2 regions of the Ferrimonas gelatinilytica genome follow, and region 1 is predicted to be linked to the other one. Evidence: predicted binding sites of a transcription regulator. Region 1 holds the regulator's gene; the other holds the start of a gene.
The links. Region 1 encodes sigma-54, which starts transcription at its own class of promoters, with help from an activator protein. Its sites were predicted from a motif close to GTTGGCACGNNNNTNGNNT; they were not measured.

Region 1 (7,843 bases):
GGTCATCGAGATCGAAGCCCAGGCCGTGCACAATCTGCATACCTTTATCAATGATCAGTTCGTAGCCGCCTGCGAAACCCTGCTCGCCTGCAAGGGCAAGGTGGTGGTGATGGGCATGGGCAAGTCCGGCCATATCGGTAACAAGATCGCCGCAACCCTGGCCAGTACCGGCACCCCGGCCTTTTTCGTCCACCCCGGCGAAGCCAGCCACGGTGATCTCGGCATGCTTGCCCCCCAGGATGTGGTGATCGCCATCTCCAACTCCGGCGAAGCGCATGAGATTCTGACCCTGATGCCGGTGATCAAGCGCCTGGGTATCCCCGTGATCGCCATGACAGGCAAGCCGGAGTCGAGCATGGCCAAACTCGCCCGGCACCACCTCTGCATCACCGTCGCCGAGGAAGCCTGCCCGCTGGGTCTGGCCCCAACCTCCTCCACCACCGCGACACTGGTGATGGGGGATGCCCTGGCGGTCTCCCTGTTGCAGGCCCGTGGGTTTACCGTCGACGACTTCGCCCTCTCCCATCCTGGTGGGGCATTGGGACGCAAGCTGCTACTGCGGGTGTCAGACTTGATGCACAGCGGCGAGCGCCTGCCCCAGGTAAAGGAACAGGTGACCATCTCGGAAGCGCTGCTGGAGATCTCCGCCAAGGGGCTGGGAATGACCGCGGTGGTCGACGACGCCGGCAGACTAAGCGGGATCTTTACCGATGGCGATCTGCGCCGGGTGCTGGATGCCCGTGTCGATATCCACAGCACCGCCATCGGCGAGGTGATGAGTCGTCACCCGGTCACCATCGCCAGCCATGTCCTGGCTGCTGAGGCACTGCAACTGATGGAATCGCGTAAAATTAATGGCCTTATCACTCTGGATGTTGACGGCAAACCGGAAGGGGCGCTCAATATGATGGATATGCTGAAAGCGGGAGTCTTGTAATGGAACCCATTGTTACCCTCTATGGCCCGGTCAGCGCCGACATTCTGGCGCGGGCAGAGTCGATCCGTCTGCTGATCTGTGACGTCGACGGCGTCTTCTCCGATGGCCGTATCTACCTGGGCAATGATGGCGAGGAGCTCAAGGCGTTCCACACCCGCGACGGCTACGGTGTTAAGGCGATACAGCATGCCGGCATCCCGGTGGCGGTAATCACCGGACGACGCTCCACCATCGTCCAACAGCGGATGTCCGCGCTGGGGGTGCAGCAGATCATCCAAGGATGCGAGGACAAGCTCTCCGCTTATGAGACCCTCAAGCAACAACTGGGTGTGGAGGACGAGCAGTGCGCCTACATTGGCGATGACCTGGTCGACCTACCCGTCATGCAGCAGGTTGGACTCGCGGTGGCGGTTCAGGATGCACACCCTGCGCTGCGTCCCCATGCCCACTACCTGACCCAGCTGCCCGGAGGCTTCGGCGCCGTCCGTGAGCTCTGCGATCTGCTGCTCCAAGCCCAAGGCAAACTGGCCGACGCCAAGGGCATGTCCGTATGAAGCGAGAGCTGCTGGCCGGGCTGCTGCTGTTGACCATGGCCGCCGGTCTCTACTGGCGCTCCCTCAATACGGGCAGCGACCAGACGGTGCTCAGCCCGGAAACCGAACCCGACTTCATCGCTCGAAGTCTGCGCACCCGCGCCTACGACAGCAGCGGCCGACTCAATGCGGAGATCGCAGCCGACCAAATGCAGCATTTCCAGGATGACGCCTTGACCGAGTTCGCCCGACCCGTGTACCTGCTCTACCCAGAGGGGGGCGATGGTGTCTGGAAGATCCAGTCCGAGGCCGGTCAGCTTCAACAGAACCGCTACCTTTTACTGGAGCAGGAGGTGGTGGTCACCGCCATCGAACCCGGTGAGCCGCTGCAAACCATCCATACTGACCAGCTGGCACTGGACCTGGAAACCATGGTCATGACCACCGAATCCATGATTCGCGCAGAGGGTAACACCTTTACCTTGCAAGCCAGGGGCCTCTGGGCGGATCTCAATACAAACCGGATCGAACTCAAAGACAGGGTAAGCGCTACCTATGAAGTGCAATAAACTGATTTTACTGGGCTTGTTAGCCTTGGCTCCGCAAACCTTGGCTTCCGAGGCCGATTTTACCCAGCCGGTCAAAGTGACCGCTAACAGCTCCAGTGGCGACTTCACCAACCGGGTACTTGAGTATCGGGACAACGTGGTGATCGTCCAGGGCAGCCTGCGCATCGAGGCGGACCGCCTGATACTTGAGTCCTCGGAGGACAAAAGCCGCCAGGTAATGATCGCCACCGGCAACCCGGCCACCTACGAGCAAGTGATGGAGAACGGCCTGATGGCCCGGGCCGAGGCCCGAGAGATCCGCTACGACGTCAATACCCAGCTGTTGACCATGAGCGGCAACGCGCAACTGAGCCAGGCAGATAGCCTGGTGCGGGGCGAAACCATCAGTTACAACGCCCGGCTACAGCGCCTGACCGCCGAGGGCAGCAAAGATGAACAGATCACCACCATCTTCATGCCCAAAGAGGAAAAAAAGGTAGAGCCGGAGCCGGAAGCTCCAGCGCCAGCGCCAGCGCAGGAGCCTCAACCATGACCGAGAGCGTGCTCAAGGCTGAACAACTGGCCAAAAGTTACAACGGTCGTCAGGTCGTCAAGAGCGTCGGTCTGGAGGTGAAAACCGGGCAGATCGTCGGCCTCCTCGGCCCCAACGGGGCGGGGAAAACGACGACCTTCTACATGGTGGTGGGGCTGGTGCAGAACGACAAGGGACGTATTCAGATCGATGATCGTGACATCACCCTGCTGCCCATGCACTCCCGGGCCCGCCAGGGGATCGGTTACCTCCCACAGGAGGCCTCCATTTTCCGCAAGCTGAGTGTCTACGACAACCTGATGGCGGTCCTGCAAACCCGCAAGGAGCTGTCGAAACAGGAGCGGGAACACAAGCTGGAGCAGCTGTTGGAGGAGTTCAACATCACCCATATTCGTGACAGCCTCGGCATGAGCCTGTCCGGTGGTGAGCGTCGTCGGGTGGAGATCGCCCGAGCCCTAGCAGCGGACCCCAAGTTTATCCTTCTCGATGAGCCCTTTGCCGGGGTAGACCCTATCTCGGTTATCGATATCAAGAAGATCATCGAACACCTCAAGGAGCGGGGCCTAGGTGTCTTGATCACCGACCACAATGTGCGCGAAACTCTGGATGTGTGCGAATACGCTTACATCGTCAGCCACGGGGAGATGATCGCACAGGGCGCACCGGAAGCGGTGCTCAACAACAAACTGGTTCGCTCGGTGTACCTCGGCGACCAGTTCAAGCTCTGACCGTCCGGCTAAAGCGGGACTTACGACACAAGGATTGGGCATTACCTCGATGAAGACGTCACTGCAGCTGAAGCTGGGGCAACACCTGACCATGACGCCCCAATTGCAGCAGGCGATACGCCTGCTGCAGCTGTCGACGCTGGATCTGCAACAGGAGATCCAGGAAGCACTTGAGGCCAATCCCCTGCTGGAGCAGGTTGATGAGTTTGAAGGTCAGGATGCGGAGGTGCCGGAAGCTGCCCCGAAGGAGCGCTCGGAAATGGAAACCGGCGAGGCGATGAGCCAAACCGAGATGACCGATGACCTGCCGCTGGACAGCACCTGGGACGATGTCTACAGTGCCGCGCCTGCCGCCCCCGCCGGGCCGGTGCGCGACGACGATGAGAATCTCTACCAGGGGGAAACCCACGAAGACCTGCACAGCCATCTGCTCTGGCAGATGGAGCTCACCCCGATGACTGATCGGGATCGTGCCATCGCCACCACCATCATCGACGCCATTGACGAGCATGGCTATCTCACTGTTGATATCGAAGAGGTGCAAGAAGCGCAGGGCCTGGATGATATCGACCTGGACGAGGTCGTGGCGGTACTCAAGCGTGTCCAGCAGTTCGATCCTATCGGCTGTGGCGCGCGGGATCCGGCAGAGTGCCTGCTGGTCCAGTTGGCCCAGTTCGATCCCAAAACCCCCTGGCGCAGCGAAGCGATCAGCCTGCTCAACGACCATATGGACCTGCTGGGCAACCGCGACTTTCGAACCCTCCTGCGGCGCACTAAACTCAAAGAAGATGAGTTAAGGGCCGCCATGGAACTGATCCAATCTCTCAACCCCCGTCCAGGCAGCGCGATCTCCGCCAGCGCGAGCGAGTATGTGATACCGGACGTTTCCGTTAGCAAGAAACAGGGACGCTGGGTGGTGGAACTCAACCCGGATTCGGTCCCAAAGATCCGTATCAACGAACAGTACGCCGCCCTCTCAAAAGGGGCCAGAAACAATGGCGACAGTCAGTTTGTTCGCGGTCACTTGCAGGATGCCAAGTGGTTCATCAAGAGCCTGGAGAGCCGCAATGAGACATTAATGAAGGTGGCGAACTGCATCGTCCAGTTTCAGCAAGGATTTCTTGAGTATGGTGACGAAGCGATGAAGCCCATGGTCCTCAATGACGTCGCCGAAGCGGTGGAGATGCACGAGTCCACCATCTCCCGGGTCACTACACAGAAATTCATGCATACCCCTCGAGGGGTGTACGAACTGAAATACTTTTTCTCCAGTCACGTCAGTACGGACAGTGGCGGTGAGTGTTCCTCCACCGCCATCCGCGCACTGATCAAAAAACTGGTGGCCGCCGAGAGTCCCAAAAAGCCCCTCAGCGACAGCAAGATGGCTCAGCTTCTCGCGGAGCAGGGGATCCAGGTAGCACGGCGAACCATCGCCAAATACCGGGAAGCCCTCTCCATCCCCCCGTCAAACCAGCGCAAAGTACTGTAACAGAGCGCAATGGAGGCTTACTTATGCAGATCAATCTTACCGGGCACCACATCGAACTGACCGACGCCTTGAGAAACTATGTGCATGAAAAGTTTGAGCGACTAGAACGGCATTTTGATCACATCAACAATGTCCACGTGATCCTGAATGTACAGAAGCTGCAGCAGATCGCCGAAGCCAAGCTCCATGTCAACGGTGGGGAGGTGTTTGCCACCCATGAGCACGAAAACATGTACGCGGCCATCGATGGTCTGGTGGATAAGCTTGACCGCCAAGTGATTAAGCACAAAGAGAAAATTTCCAGACACTAATGGAAATCACGCAACTCCTGACGCCGGAGCGCACCCACTGTGCTGCGCCCGGCCTTAGCAAGAAACGGGCACTGGAGATGATCAGTGATTTGGCTGCTCGCCAGTGCCCGGATCTCCCCCAACATGAACTGTTTGAGAGCCTGTTAGCCCGGGAAAAAGTGGGCAGCACCGGAATCGGCAACGGCATCGCCCTGCCCCACGGTCGCCTCGAACGGATCACCACTCCCATCGCCGTGCTGCTCAAAACCGAGGAGCCGATCCCCTTCGATGCCATCGATGGCAAGCCGGTCGACCTGCTGTTTGCCCTCTTTGTTCCGGAGCAGGATCATCAGGCCCACTTGTCAACGTTGCGCACTGTGGCGGCCCTGCTCAGCCAGAAGGAGCTTTGTCGGGCGATGCGCAAAACCTGTAATGATCGAGAACTCTATGAGCTGCTAACCCAGTGAAGTTAATCATCCTCTCCGGCCGCTCCGGCGCCGGTAAAACCGTCGCCCTACACATACTCGAAGATCTCGGCTTTTACTGCGTCGACAACCTGCCACTGGAGTTGCTCCCACAGCTGCTGCGAACGCAACAGGGGCGCAGCAAGGAGGTCGCGGTCAGCCTCGACATTCGCAATCTGCCGCTGGAGAAGATCGACATCCCCCATCTTCGAGGCCAGCTCGACAGCAACATCGATCTGCAGCTGTTCTATCTCGATGCCGGCGATGATCACCTGCTGAAGCGCTACAGCGAAACCCGGCGAATGCACCCCCTGTCGCGGGATGGTCGCCCCCTGGCCGAGGCGATCGCCGAGGAACGGCGGTTGTTGGCGCCCTTGGCACAGAACTGCGATCACCACATCATTACCGACAACCTCTCCGTCTACCAGCTGGCGGACGAGCTGCGTAAACGTCTCAACGACGAGCAGGACACCATGCCGATGATGCTGGTGTTTGAGTCATTCGGCTTCAAGCACGGCATGCCCAAGCAGGCCGACTACCTGTTCGATGTTCGCTTCCTGCCCAACCCCCACTGGGAAGCGAGCCTGCGCCCATTGACCGGATTGGATCAGCCGGTCGCGGACTTCTTCCAACGGCACAACAGCGTGGCGCGCTTTATCGATCACACAGAGCGCTTTCTGCTCAACTGGCTACCGATGCTGGAGCGCAACAACCGCGCCTACCTGACCGTCGCCATCGGGTGTACCGGGGGCCAGCATCGCAGCGTCTACGTCGCCAAAGAGCTGGCACGGCGCTTCCGACGCCATCGCAAAGATGTGCAACTGCGTCACCGCGAACTGCCCGGGTCCTGAGATGCTGGAACGGGACGTTGAGGTGGTCAACCGTCTGGGCCTGCATGCCCGAGCCGCCACCCGGCTGGTACAACTGGCTGCCCAGTTCGACGCCCGGATCACGCTTCAGCAGGGGAAGGAGGTCGCCGAGGCGGATAGTGTCTTGGGGATCCTGCTGTTGCAGGGTAACCAGGGCAAACGGGTCAAGGTCCGCTGCGAGGGCCCCCAGGCAGCCGAGGCCCTGGAAGCGGTATGTGAACTGTTCGCCGCCCGCTTCGATGAACAGGAGTAAAAAACCGTAGCCCAGGCTTACTCCTGCAGTCGTAACCCCATTTTCAGGCCACTGAGCTGCCACAACCTTGCCAGCACCAGCATCGGCAGGTTCAACAGCAAGAGTAACCACCACTCAAACCCGTTCTCCAACCGCTCATACCCCTCACCAAGCCAAGCCGCCAGCGCTACCGACAACAGGGCCACCACCAGGGTCAGGGTGCTTAACCACAGCAGCCCAAGCCCAGCACCATGCCAGCGTTCGGTCCGATAGAGCCCATCGGCCACCACCACCTGCAGGGTAAAGGTCATAAACAGGAACAGGGCGATGCCATTGCGACGCAGCACCGGGTAGTAGCCGGTGCTGTGGCCCAGTGTCAGGGCATAGAGCATCAAGGCAGCGGAGCCAAGCAGGGCCACCAGTAACCAGGCACGGTGACGGCCCTGGCCCAACAGCGCCAGCCATTGCCAGCAGAGCCCCCAGAAGAGAAACAGCAGCAGGGTGGTCGGCAACATACCAGCCTTGAAAAGGAAATAGGCAACCCCGTGGCGCCCCGTATTGCTGATGCTCACGCAATCCACACCATAGGGATTGCAGGGTTCGATGTAGCCAAGGAGGATACTCAGGCCCCAACAAAGGTGGGTTGTCAGCAGCGGCAGCAGCGCCGTCACATACCCCAGGGTGTGTATAGAGAGCGCGGGCATCATCCCCTCTTCGTTGCGCGGCCCAACTTCACTCAAACCCGCGGGCCAGCGATAAGTTCAGTCACCATAGTTTAATGCACTGCCGTCACCACGATCCGGTAACGGCAGAGGACACAGGGAGAGGTGCAGGATGAGTAAAAAGAGGATAGCTCGGCTTGGAAAGGGGTTAGCCATACTTTGGCTGGCACTGGGCGTGTTACCGAACTCGCTCCAGGCGGTCGAAAACCGGTTACACAGTGCTCGTTGTGGCACGGACCTGGTGAAGCTGGGCGACAGTCGGGCCACCCTGCTGGCCCACTGCGGACGACCACTGGAATCCCTCAGCGTCGGCCGTGGTGCCCGGGAGTATCACTTCAGGCAGGAGCGCTCAGGCCCCACCACCATTTTTCGCATTCGCGACGGGCGGGTCATTGAGATCCGCCAAATTCGCCGGCTCTAGGACGCCCCTTCGAACCGTTCTGAGCCCGCCCCAGCCATAGGCGGGGCCTCAATCCCG
Region 2 (7,843 bases), on a different contig from region 1:
CCTGTTTATGTCCCTGACTGTGGTGCAGGGCGACTTTTAGCAGGGTGCGCTCGAAAGCGGGTTGGGCCTGTGCCAGGAGATCCTCCTCGCCCGCTTCCAGCGCCTGGCCCACCCAGAGTGCCAGCTGTTCTGTCCAGTCGCCGGTCTCCTGGTGGGATGCCACGGCGTTGAGCTCCGGCGGCAGATCGGTCTCCAGGATAGCCTGTCCGGACGCCATCACCGTCATCCAGCGGCAGGCATTTTCCAGTTGCCGCACGTTGCCCGGCCAGTCGAAACGGCAGAGGCGCTTCTCCGCTTCGCTGCTGAGCTGCTTGGGCTCGCCGCCGAGCTCCTCCGCGGCCTTGGTCAGGAAGTGGCGGGCGAGCGTCGGGATATCTTCTCGCCGCTCATTGAGCGGTGGGAGCTGGATCCGGAATACGTTGAGGCGATGGAAGAGATCCTCCCGAAATAGCCCGTCGCGAACCCGGGACTCCAGGTTCTGGTGGGTAGCGGCGACGATGCGCACATCCACCTTTATCGGCTGATGGCCGCCAACCCGGTAAAACTGACCGTCTGCCAGCACGCGGAGCAGGCGGGTCTGCACATCCAGGGGCATGTCCCCGATCTCGTCCAGGAACAGGGTGCCCCCGTTGGCCTGCTCGAAACGGCCCTGGCGTAACCCACCGGCACCGGTAAAGGCCCCTTTTTCATGACCAAAGAGCTCGGATTCGATCAGGTCCTTGGGGATGGCCGCCATGTTGAGGGCGACAAAGGGGTGGTCGGCGCGGGGGCTGTGCTTGTGCAGGGCGCTGGCGACCAGCTCCTTACCGGTGCCGGATTGGCCATTGATCAGCACGCTGATGGAGGAGCGGGCCAGTCGGCCGATGGCGCGGAACACCTCCTGCATTGCAGGTGCCTCGCCGAGGATCTCCGGAACCGCCTGGCGCTGAGGTCGGGTGCGACGGGTACGGCTGGCGCTGTGCTCCAGGGCCCGGCGTACCAGAGCCAGGGCTTCATCGATGTCGAAGGGCTTGGGCAGGTACTCGAACGCACCGGCCTGGTAGGCCCCGACCGCGCTGTCGAGGTCCGAGTGGGCGGTCATGATCAGTACCGGCAGCTCAGGGTGCTGGCTCTTGATCCTTTGCAGCAGCGTGAGTCCGTCGGTACCGGGCATGCGGATATCCGACAGGATAACCTCGGGCTGGCTGTGTTCCAGCGCCTGCCACAGGGACTCAGGGTGGGAGAAGCTGGTGCAGCTTATCTCTGCCCGTTTTAGTGCGCGCTCCAGTACCCAGCGGATGGAGCTGTCATCATCCAATATCCAGACTTGTTCGCTCACGGTGCCTCCTTTTCAAAGATGAGTGGCAGCAGCAGGGTGAATTCGGTGTGGCCTGGCCAGCTTTCCAGCTCGATCCGTCCCTGGTGTTGGCTGACGATGTTCTGGGCGATGGAGAGGCCCAGGCCACTGCCATCGGCTTTATCGGTGACCATGGGGTAGAACAAAGTGTCTCGCAGCGCACTGGGGATCCCGGGGCCGTTGTCGATGATGCTGACGGACACCACCTGACGATGGCGCTTGCCGGCAATGGTGGCGGCTCCTTGGCTGCGGGTCCGCAGCATCAACCTGGGTTGCCCTTCCGGCAGCGAAGACATCGCCTGGAGCGCGTTGCGCAGGATGTTGAGCAGGGCCTGCTGCAGCTGTTCGTTGTCCATCAAAAAATCGGGAATGGAGGGGTCATAATCGCGCTCGATCTGCAGCGGCCGCTCGCTCTCGAGTTGGCAGAGTCGGCTGGTCTGCTCCAGCAGTTTATGGATGTTGGCTAACTGCCATTGGCCCGGATGCTGGGGGCCCAGTAGCCGGTCGACCAGGTTACGCAGTCGGTCTGCCTGCTCGATAATGATGGCGGTAAACTCTTTGAGTTCGTCGGTTGCCAGCTCCATCTCCAGCAGCTGGGCTGCCCCGCGCAGTCCCCCCAGGGGGTTCTTGATCTCATGGGCAAGGCCACGCACCAGAAGTTGCGCAGCGTGGTGCTGGGCATACTGCTGTATCTCCTGACTGATACGGTGCTGTTGATCCACAACCCGTGCCTCGATCAGGGTATGGCCCTCCCCCAGGGGGCTGAACGCCAGGTCGACGGTGTGATGCTGGTTATCCAGGGTCAGCAGTGACAGGGCATACAGGGAGCGACCCTGGTCACCGGTCAGGGCCTGTGTCAGTGTCGTGTTATCGGCGGAGATCTGGCTGTAGAGGGTCTCCAGCGGGCAGCCCAGCATACGGCGACTGCCCATCCCGAGCAGTTGCTCTGCCGCCATGTTGGCGTACTGAACCTGGCGATTCGGGTCCAGCCGCAGCACAGCGGTGGAGAGGTGATCTAACAGTTGTGGGTCAGGGGCTGAGCCCATGGGGTGCATCCTTCTCGCTAGCTTGTGCGATCTGGCACCACCATAGCACTGCACCAAAAGGGTGCATAGTCTCAGCTTACTTCGGCATGGCCCCCCGGGGCGTTGGCTTGGGCTGCGGGCGTTTTGCCGGGATAAGAATCGAATGGCGATGCAGATAAACGGTTCTTAATGGGCTTGATGCAAGGACTTTGCCGTTTTTGTCGACCACCTTGGCTTGAAGTTGATGTTCGCCCCGATCCAGGTTGTCCAGGGCGAAGGAGCCACCTCCGCCGAGGGTGCGGACCTGAACGCCGTCGAGAAACAGCTGCACCCGGTGGCCGTCGGCCAGTTCCGGCTCGAGGCTGATGTCCAATCCAAGCTGACCGTTATTGTCTCGGACGGTGGCTTCCTCCGAGGGGCTTCGGATCCCGATCTTATACTCAGGGCCGCTCTCCTCCACCGGTTTGGGGGTCACCGGGGGCGGGGAGGGCAGGGAGATGGTGCTGCCCTCGCTGAGTGCAACAGACTCGGCCCCTGGCTGGGGCTTATCGGAGTAGTGAACCTGGCCGTTCTCATCCACCCACTTGTAGATCTGGGCGGTGCCACATAAAGGAATAAAAAGTAGGGAGATCAAAAACAAACGGCGCATGGTTTAGCTCCAGAGTTTGCCATCGGATGCTTCTCTGAGTGTAGTGTCTGCCTGCAAAGAAAAAAACCCACCCGGGCACCGGGTGGGTTTTGAGAGTGCCTGTGAACGACTTTGTTTTTATTGAGGGTACACAGGTTTGATCACCGCAGTAAGGCGTCGAAGGGCCTTACACGCTGTAGTACATCTCGAACTCAACCGGGTGAGTGGTCATATCCAGACGCTCAACTTCGGCCCGCTTCAACTTGATGTAGGAGTTGATGAAGTCATCGGAGAATACGCCACCGGCGGTGAGGAACTCACGGTCCGCATCCAGGCAGTCCAGCGCCTGAGAGAGGCTAGAGGCCACGGTCGGGATCTCAGCCGCCTCTTCTGCCGGCAGGTCGTAGAGATCTTTGTCCATCGCTTCGCCGGGATGGATCTTGTTGATGATGCCGTCCAGACCCGCCATCAGCATGGCTGAGAAGGCCAGGTAGGGGTTGGCAGTCGGATCCGGGAAGCGCACCTCGATGCGGCGGCCTTTCGGGCTTGGTACCACGGGGATACGGATGGACGCGGAGCGGTTACGGGCGGAGTAGGCCAGCATGACCGGGGCTTCAAAGCCGGGTACCAGACGCTTGTAGGAGTTGGTCGAGGCGTTGGCAAAGGCGTTGATGGCACGGGCGTGCTTGATGATACCGCCGATGTAGTACAGCGCGGTTTCGGACAGGCCGCCGTACTTGTCGCCGGCAAAGAGGTTCACGCCATCTTTGCTCAGAGACTGGTGGCAGTGCATGCCGGAGCCGTTGTCGCCAACAACGGGCTTGGGCATGAAAGTGGCAGACTTATTGTAGGCGTGCGCTACGTTGTGGATCACGTACTTCAGCACCTGCAGCTCATCGGCTTTCTCGACGATGCTGTTGAACTTGGTGGCAATCTCGTTCTGGCCTGCGGTGGCCACTTCATGGTGGTGGGCTTCGACGGTCTGACCCATCTCTTCGAGCACCAGACACATGGCGGAGCGGATATCCTGGGCGGAATCCACCGGGGAGACCGGGAAGTAACCGCCCTTGATGCCGGGGCGATGCCCCTTGTTGCCTTCCGCGTACTCCTTGTCGGAGTTCCACGCCGCTTCTTCTGCATCGATGGAGTACATGGAGCCGGACATGTCGCTCTTGTATTTCACGTCATCGAACAGGAAAAACTCCGGTTCCGGACCGAAAAAGACGTCATCGGCGATGCCGGTGGACTGCATGTAGGACTTGGCACGCTTGGCGATGGAGCGCGGGTCGCGATCGTAGCCTTCCATGGTCGCGGGCTCAATGATGTCACAGCGAACGTTGATGGTTTCAACGTCAGTGAAGGGGCAGAGCACGGCGGTGGACGGGTCCGGCATCAGGATCATGTCGGACTCGTTGATCCCTTTCCAGCCCTGGATAGAGGAGCCGTCGAACATTTTGCCCTCTTCAAAGAAGTCGGCATCGATCTGGCTTACCGGGATGGAAACGTGCTGCTCCTTACCCTTGGTGTCGGTGAAGCGCAGGTCAACGAACTTAGCGTCGTGTTCTTCAATCAGTTTCAATACATTTTCGACAGACATCTTATAAGCCTCCAATGGCATAAATTCGAGTGGCAACGAATGATGGCCAGCCTTAAGCCATCCTTGTGCCAAGTTTTTATATATTTGAAAAATATACAAAATTATCCATTCCCTGATCATCGTGATGCAGGGCTTGCCCTACATTGAGGCGCAGAATTACCGCTTTGCACCATTGTGGTGCGGTGCGTGTGCGCCCCGGGTCGGGTTGCGGATCCCGGTTTCGGTGCGGGTACTTTTCCCGTACTCGCCCGTTCCGAGGGCCCATAATGGAGAATTTCTTGCCGCTGGGCCATCCTTTCTGTCGCAGTGGGCGGCGCTTTACAGTACAATCGCCGCCGAAAATTTACCCCGCGAAGGGGTTGCTATTGGTCCGCTGCTACGGCAGGTCGGGCCCTTCCCTAATGCCCCTTTGCCTGGAGAGATCACTTTGAGCATCGAAAACTTGCGTAACGTGGCAATCATCGCCCACGTTGACCACGGCAAAACCACCCTGGTCGATAAACTGTTGGGCCAGTCCGGCACCTTTGACGATCGTGTCGCCCTGGACGAGCGCGTCATGGACTCCAACGACATCGAGAAAGAGCGTGGTATTACCATCCTGGCGAAGAACACCGCCATCAAGTGGAACGATTACCGCATCAACATCGTGGACACTCCTGGGCACGCCGACTTCGGTGGTGAAGTAGAGCGCGTTATGTCCATGGTGGACTCCGTTCTGCTGCTGGTGGACGCGCAAGAGGGCCCGATGCCGCAGACCCGCTTCGTGACCCAGAAAGCCTTTGCCCTGGGCCTTAAGCCGATCGTGGTGATCAACAAGATCGACAAGCCCGGCGCCCGTCCTGACTGGGTGATGGATCAGGTGTTTGACCTGTTCGACAACCTGGGTGCCACCGACGAGCAGCTGGACTTCAAGGTTGTGTATGCTTCCGCGTTGAACGGCTGGGCCTCCAACGAGGAAGGCGTGACGAAAGAGGACATGACCGATCTGTTCCAGACGATCGTCGATGAAGTGGCACCGCCGGCGGCCGATCCGGAAGGCGCCTTCCAGATGCAGATCTCCCAGCTGGACTACAACAGCTATGTCGGCGTGATCGGCGTTGGCCGCATCGCCCGCGGTAAAGTGAAAGTGAACCAGCAGGTGACCATTGAGTGCGCCAACGGCAATGTTCGCAACGCGAAAGTGGGTAAAGTGATGGGCTACATGGGCCTGGAGCGTCACGACGTCGAAGAGGCACAAGCCGGTGACATCATTGCCATCTCCGGCTTGGGTGAGCTGAAAATTTCAGACACCGTGTGCTGCCCGCACGAAGTTGAAGCCCTGCCTGCCCTGTCCGTGGATGAGCCGACCGTGACCATGACCTTCCAGGTCAACACCTCGCCCTTTGCTGGTCAGGAAGGTAAATACGTTACCTCCCGTAACATCCTCGAGCGTCTGCAGAAAGAGCTGGTGCACAACGTGGCGCTGCGGGTGGAAGAGACCGACGACCCGGACAAGTTCAAGGTCTCCGGCCGGGGTGAACTGCACCTGGGTATCCTTATCGAAAACATGCGTCGTGAAGGCTTCGAGCTGGCGGTATCCCGCCCGGAAGTGATCATGCGCACCGTTGATGGGGAGTTGCACGAGCCTTACGAAACCGTCACCATCGATGTGGAGGAGCAGCATCAGGGCTCCATCATGGAGAAGATGGGCCTGCGTAAGGCAGAGCTGACCGACATGGCGCCGGACGGCAAAGGCCGGATCCGCATGGATTTCATCATGCCCTCCCGCGGCCTGATCGGCTTCCAGACCGAGTTCATGACCCTGACCTCCGGCTCTGGTCTGATCTACCACACTTTCTACGAGTACGGCCCGCACAAGGGCGGCGAGATCGGTCAGCGTGTTAACGGTGTCCTGATCGCCAACGCCACCGGTAAGGCCCTGACCAACGCCCTGTTCAACCTGCAGGAGCGAGGCCGCTTGATGGTGGGCCACGGTACTGAGGTGTACGAGGGGATGATCGTCGGCATTCACAGCCGTGACAACGATCTGACCGTCAACGCCCTGAAAGGCAAGCAGCTGACCAACGTCCGAGCCTCCGGTACCGACGACGCCCAGGTGCTGACCCCGCCGATCAAGATGACCCTGGAGCAGGCGCTGGAGTTCATCGACAACGATGAGCTGGTGGAGGTCACCCCGGAAAGCATCCGCATTCGCAAGAAGCTGCTGACCGAGTCCGACCGTAAGCGCGCCAGCCGCCAGGCCAAGGGCTAACCAGCTTAGGCAAGTCGCAAAAAGGGCACCCTTCGGGGTGCCCTTTTTGTTGTGCGGGATTTATAACCCGACCCCAGCAGCGATTTGGTCGGACTTAGCCTTTGCGCTTCAGCGTCAGGGTGCTGCCGCCGGGCTTTTTCTTGCCCGGCTTTTTGGCTGGCTGGTCCGTCTTTGCCTGGTTGGGGTTGACGTACAGCGTCTTGGCCGGGGCCTTGTCATCGCGTCGGGCTTTACCGCTGTTGCCCCGACTCGCACGCCCCTGCTCGGACCGGGAATCTGCGTCCAGTACTCCACGCCCCTCTCCCATGCCGCCGGGACGGCGGGGCTGGCCGCTGGGGCGCTTCTCCGTGCGCTCGCCACCTTCGGGCTTGATCCGTTTGGCGGGGCGGACATGGCCCTCCGCAGCCGTCTTACTGGAGTGGGCGACGGCAGCGTTAAGCTCGGCCATCTCGGTGGCGGTGAGATCCCGCCACTGGCCCGGACGCAGCCCTTCGACGGAGACGTTCATGATCCGGGTTCGTTTGAGCGCCTGGACCTCGTAACCCAGGTATTCGCACATCCGCCGGATCTGCCGGTTCAGCCCCTGGGTGAGGATAATCTTGAATACAAACTTGCTCACGACGCTGACTTGGCAGGGCTTGGTGACGGTACCCAGGATGGGGACCCCCCGGCTCATCCGCTCTACGAATCGGGATGAAACCGGCTTATCGACGGTGACGATGTACTCCTTGTCGTGGGCGTTCTCCGCCCGCAGGATCTTATTGACGATGTCGCCGTCGCTGGTGAGGAAGATCAGCCCCTCGGAGGGCTTGTCCAGGCGGCCGATGGGAAAGATCCGTTGCCGGTGCCCGATGGCATCAATGATGTTGCCTTGTACGCCCCGCTCCGTGGTGCAGGTGATGCCGATCGGTTTGTTGTAGGCGATGTAAACGCGATCCCCCTTATCGGCGGCGCTGGCGCGTATAGGTCGACCATCCACCTCGACGCTGTCGCCGGGGCCGACCTT

Region 2: glnA (glutamate--ammonia ligase) is a predicted target of sigma-54. The motif match lies at 4,641-4,659, and genes of this name have one in related genera.

The regions. Positions count from the first base shown of each region.
Region 1 covers NZ_BAABLF010000029.1:51,931-59,773, forward strand. Annotated here, with positions in the region: gene ABD997_RS14015 (KpsF/GutQ family sugar-phosphate isomerase) at 1-937, shown strand, start outside; gene kdsC (3-deoxy-manno-octulosonate-8-phosphatase KdsC) at 937-1,491, shown strand; gene lptC (LPS export ABC transporter periplasmic protein LptC) at 1,488-2,039, shown strand; gene lptA (lipopolysaccharide transport periplasmic protein LptA) at 2,026-2,571, shown strand; gene lptB (LPS export ABC transporter ATP-binding protein) at 2,568-3,299, shown strand; gene ABD997_RS14040 (RNA polymerase factor sigma-54) at 3,349-4,788, shown strand; gene hpf (ribosome hibernation promoting factor) at 4,812-5,099, shown strand; gene ptsN (PTS IIA-like nitrogen regulatory protein PtsN) at 5,099-5,545, shown strand; gene rapZ (RNase adapter RapZ) at 5,542-6,393, shown strand; gene ABD997_RS14060 (HPr family phosphocarrier protein) at 6,395-6,664, shown strand; gene ABD997_RS14065 (hypothetical protein) at 6,682-7,383, opposite strand; gene ABD997_RS14070 (DUF2845 domain-containing protein) at 7,478-7,786, shown strand.
Region 2 covers NZ_BAABLF010000014.1:53,111-60,953, forward strand. Annotated here, with positions in the region: gene glnG (nitrogen regulation protein NR(I)) at 1-1,318, opposite strand, end outside; gene glnL (nitrogen regulation protein NR(II)) at 1,315-2,382, opposite strand; gene ABD997_RS11375 (DUF4124 domain-containing protein) at 2,459-3,010, opposite strand; gene glnA (glutamate--ammonia ligase) at 3,177-4,586, opposite strand; gene typA (translational GTPase TypA) at 5,014-6,837, shown strand; gene rluF (23S rRNA pseudouridine(2604) synthase RluF) at 6,932-7,843, opposite strand, start outside.